Regions from separate parts of the Achromobacter sp. DH1f genome, predicted to be linked through region 1. Evidence: riboswitches for the same ligand, from Rfam matches in the RefSeq annotation. Region 1 holds a riboswitch; the other holds the start of a gene.
What was found. Region 1 has a riboswitch for fluoride ahead of U858_RS0124070 (hypothetical protein). Riboswitches for the same ligand answer to the same signal wherever they lie in the genome.

Region 1 (2,183 bases):
CCTTGGCGGAAGCACTGATCGAGCGCGGACAGATCGACTATTTGCACGCCTCGCTCTACGACCTGCTGCAGGGCCGGCCGCAGGCCGCGACCCATAGCGCGACCACGGTTCGACAGTTCATCGAGCGCGTGGCGAGCAGCCTGCTGTTCATGGCAGCGGGCCAGATACGCACGGCCGAACAGGCGCGCCAGGCGCTGGCCCTGGGTTTGCCGCTCGTGGCCGTGGGCCGCGGGCTGGCGATGAATCCGCGCTGGGTGGAGTTAATACAGACCGGGCGCGACGAAGACATCGACATGGCGCTGGACCTGTCCCACGAGCCGGGCGAGCTGCAGGTGCCGGACACGCTGTGGTCGGCGATCAAGAGCACGGCCGGCTGGTTTCCGGTGCAGGAGCAGAACGCGACCCTTGCCCGGGCAAGTTAAATTGGCGGGCGGTACTGTCCGCCGGACCGCAACCACCGCGGCTTCGCCGCGGTATGCAAGAACAGATCATCGGCGTGAAAAAGGAGGGCGAGGCAGAGGAGCCAAGGTAGCAGACCTGTGCCCCGAGCACGGAATCTCGGGAACAACTTACTACACCTGGAAGGCGAAATTCGGCGAAATCGATGCTGGGCAAGGGTGCACTTCGGCATCTCCTAAGCAAAAAGTAGCCAGCCCGCAGGCCAAACGCGAACCGGTCAGGACGTTGATGACCGAGCGCGGAATGTGTATCCCCGGGCCTGCGAGCTGGTAGGCATCTCTCAGTCGCTATTCGCTTAGAAAGTAAGCGTACGGACGATATGGCATTAACCGAGCGCATGAAGGAGATGGCGGCGCTCAAACGGCGTTACGGCTAGCCGTTGATAAATTCTCCAAACACTCCCGAAGCGCGAGAGCGAATGATGGCGGCCCGCAATGCGCTAGCAAGCTTGGACACTGCAGCGCAGTAGGTCTGGATAGCTTCCAGATACCACCGCTTTTGTTGATGGATGACGTGCAACTTTCCCGCTTGAGCAAGTTGCTTGCGCATTGCGCGCATGCCATCCGCGAATGATCTCAGCGATTGGAGCTTGCGATCCGCCAGATCACGGAATACCTCATGACGATACGCCACAGCTTCCAAGGTATGGAGCGGCACGCGGAACAGCCCGTCCAGTGCATATTCCGCCCGCCCCGCCACGATCGCACCAAAGGCTTGATCAAGATTCAGGTCCACAAAATAATCGGGCTCGGGCGGAGACAACTCCATCAGCGCGATGCTTTGATGCGCATCGTTGAACAGGAGGCTCAATTCTGGAAAGGTACCGGGCAATGGGCCGGCGGGCACGGCATCCGTCTCTTCTTTGCTGGCCAAAGCAATATTGCTAACTTGGTTCGCCATCCTTACCCCACAAGTTCTGTTGGTGGCGTTACGGGCGAAAAAAAACTACGTGCCTCGTCTGCCGAGATCAACGTAGGCATCATCAGCCCAGGGTTGGGCGAGTAGTGGAGGAATGCCATCTCCGTAATCAGTGTATCGACGCAATCGTGGCATGGCTAGCCCCAAAGAAAAAGGGGGGCACAGCATTCCGAACCTGCTTGCGCTGCCTATGCTCCACTGCTAAGATCAATGCATTCTACGGAGATGGCATTCCTCCGTTAACCGCCGCAATTTTTCACTGCGGCTGATGATGCCTACAGATCCCTGGTTTGCACCGGGTCTGTAGGCATTTTTGTCCTACGGCTGCGCAGATCAGGGGGGTCTCTCCCTTTTGTCCTGATCCCATGCCGCGCACAACACGCTTAGAACAACTAGACCTCCTGCCCTATATCGGCAAATGGCTGGTCATCTCTTTAGCCGTCGCGTGCCTAGCCGGCATTGCCTCCGCCCTCTTCCTGCATGCACTCGATTGGGCAACTGCGACCCGCGAAGCGAATCGGTATTTGATCTGGCTCTTGCCGGTTGCCGGCTTCGCGGTGGGCTGGTGCTATCTCCGCATGGGACGCCCTGTCGAGGCGGGCAACAACCTGATCATCGACGAGATCCATGACCCGAAGAAGGTCATCCCGCTACGCATGGTACCCATGGTGCTCGGCGGCACGGTCATTTCGCACCTCTTCGGAGCTTCCGTAGGGCGCGAAGGGACGGCAGTGCAAATGGGGGGAGCGCTGGCCGACCAGCTCACCCATGTGCTACGGATGCGTCCCGAAGACCGCCGGCTCATT
Region 2 (2,183 bases), on a different contig from region 1:
GTCGACGTGGCCATGGCGGGCCAGGATGATCTTGGTCATGTGCGCTTCTCCTGTTGATGGCGCGAAAGTGGCCGGGCCGATGCCGCCTTGGCGGCGACAGCGTGAACGCCCGGCGGCGGGTCTGACAAGGATAAGTCGGCCGAACCGCCGCCCTGCCCTTGCCGGTGATGCTTGCGATGGCCGACACGCTGGGCCCGGTAGATGCCGGCGTGCCCGGAAAACAGATAGGCCGTGACGCAGCCGATGGCCGCCAGCGGGCCGATGTCGGCGCCGAACAGTTCCATGGCCATCAGCGTGGTCGCGATCGGTGTGTTGGCCGCGCCGGCAAACACCGCCACGAAGCCGATACCGGCCATCATCGCGAACGGCATGTGCAAGAGCGGCGCCAGCGCATTGCCCAGCGTGGCGCCGATGTAGAACAGTGGCGTGACTTCCCCGCCCTTGAAGCCCGTGCCCAGCGAGGCTACGGTAAAGGCGAACTTGCCCAGGAAGTCCCACGGCGCCATCGGCGCCTGAAACGAACGCACGATGTCGGGAATGCCCAGCCCGATGTAGCGGTAGGCGTCCAGTGCCCACACCGCCGTCGCGATGACGACGCCGCCCGCCACCGGGCGCAGCGGCGCGTAGGCGATGGCCTGCCTGACCGCGGCCGCCAGCTTGTGCACGGCCGCCGCAAACAACATGCCGACCAGGCCAAATACGATGCCCGCCGCAAACACCGCCGCCACGCTGGCCACGCCCACGGGGGCGATCGCGCCGATCGCATACGCCGTGTGGTGAATGCCCCAGGCCAGGCAGACCTGGTCGGCCACGATGCTGGCGACCAGGCAGGGAAACAGCGCGTCGTAGCGCATGCGGCCGATGGCCAGCACCTCCAGCCCGAACACCGCGCCGGCCAGGGGCGTGCCGAACACCGACGAAAAGCCGGCGCTGATGCCCGACATCAGCAACACCCGGCGGTCTTCGCGTTCCAGCCGGAGCAGGCGCGTCAGCTGGTCCGCCAGCGCGCCGCCCATCTGCACCGCGGTGCCTTCGCGCCCGACCGACGCACCGAACAGATGCGACACGACCGTGCCGCCCAGCACCAGCGGCACCATGCGCAGCGGCACGACCTTCTTGGGGTCATGAATCTCATCGATGATGAGGTTGTTGCCGGCATCCACCGACTTGCCCAGCCGGTGGTACACGTAGCCCACCGCAAAGCCGGCCACCGGCAGCAGCCAGATCACCCAGGCGTGGGTTTGCCGCCAACCGGTGGCCAGGTCCAGGGCAACCAGGAAGATCGCCGACGCGCAGCCGGCCAGCGCGCCGACCAGGGACGCAATCGCGAACCACTTGCCGGCGTAGGGCAAGAGTTCAAAGGGTTCTACACGGGGAAATCGCGGCATGGGTCATGGCTCGAAAGGACTCGGGCTGACCAATGGTTCAAGGCTGAACAGAAGCCGCAGATGAAGCCAAAAAAGAGGCCAAAAATGCGAACGCCTACAGCCCCGACGTTGGTCAGGTTTCTGTAGGCGTCATCAACCGCGCAAGGCGCGGTGGTTAAAGGAGGAACACCATCTCCATTGGCAGGAATATAGCCGAAGGCGGCGTGGCCTGCCAAGATGCCGATGAGCTGGCCCCATAACCAGGCGGGTGGCTGCCGCGCGACCTGGGCCGGACGCGCGCCGTCACAGCGGCCCGGCGGCCAGCATGAAGCTGCCGCCGCGGATCACGTGCAGCAGCCGCGGCCGGCAGCCGCCATCGACCTTCTTGCGCAACCGCCGCATGGCGATGGCCACCGCCTGGCACTTGACGTGCTGTGGCCCGTGGACATGCGCCTTGGTCTTCCAGACCTGCTCGGCCAGCTGCCAGCTGGTGAACACCGCGCCCGGGCTGCCCATCAGCAAGGCCAGCAGCCCGAATTCCTTGGGCGTCAACAGCAGCGCCTGGCCGTCGCGCCACGCCCGAAAGCGCAGCAGGTCCAGCTCCAGGTCCGCAAATTGCAGCCTGTCGCCGGACTCGGGCATGCCAGTGAGCAGGATGTGGCTCACGTCCAGGCCCTCTCGCGGCTAGCGGCGCGCGTCGGTCTGGCGCTGCACCTCGGCCTGGTAATCCGGCCCCGTGCGCAGCCGCACATATTCCGAGAACGCGGCCTTGTATTCCGGGCTGTAGATATCCGGCGTGGCCTCGCCGCGCCAGAA

Region 2: linked by a shared signal. The riboswitch ahead of U858_RS0106545 (voltage-gated chloride channel family protein) and the one ahead of U858_RS0124070 (hypothetical protein) in region 1 are both predicted to bind fluoride.

Annotation. Positions count from the first base shown of each region.
Region 1 covers NZ_AYMF01000028.1:112,988-115,170, forward strand. The annotation lists partial or broken gene U858_RS33910 (NADH:flavin oxidoreductase) at 1-422, shown strand, start outside; partial or broken gene U858_RS36265 (transposase) at 476-597, shown strand; gene U858_RS0124070 (hypothetical protein) at 832-1,359, opposite strand; fluoride riboswitch at 1,426-1,491, opposite strand; fluoride riboswitch at 1,590-1,662, shown strand; gene U858_RS0124075 (voltage-gated chloride channel family protein) at 1,743-2,183, shown strand, end outside.
Region 2 covers NZ_AYMF01000008.1:18,832-21,014, reverse strand. The annotation lists gene U858_RS0106550 (histidine phosphatase family protein) at 1-39, opposite strand, end outside; gene U858_RS0106545 (voltage-gated chloride channel family protein) at 36-1,388, opposite strand; fluoride riboswitch at 1,505-1,573, opposite strand; gene U858_RS0106540 (winged helix-turn-helix domain-containing protein) at 1,671-2,033, opposite strand; gene U858_RS0106535 (DUF4148 domain-containing protein) at 2,052-2,183, opposite strand, start outside.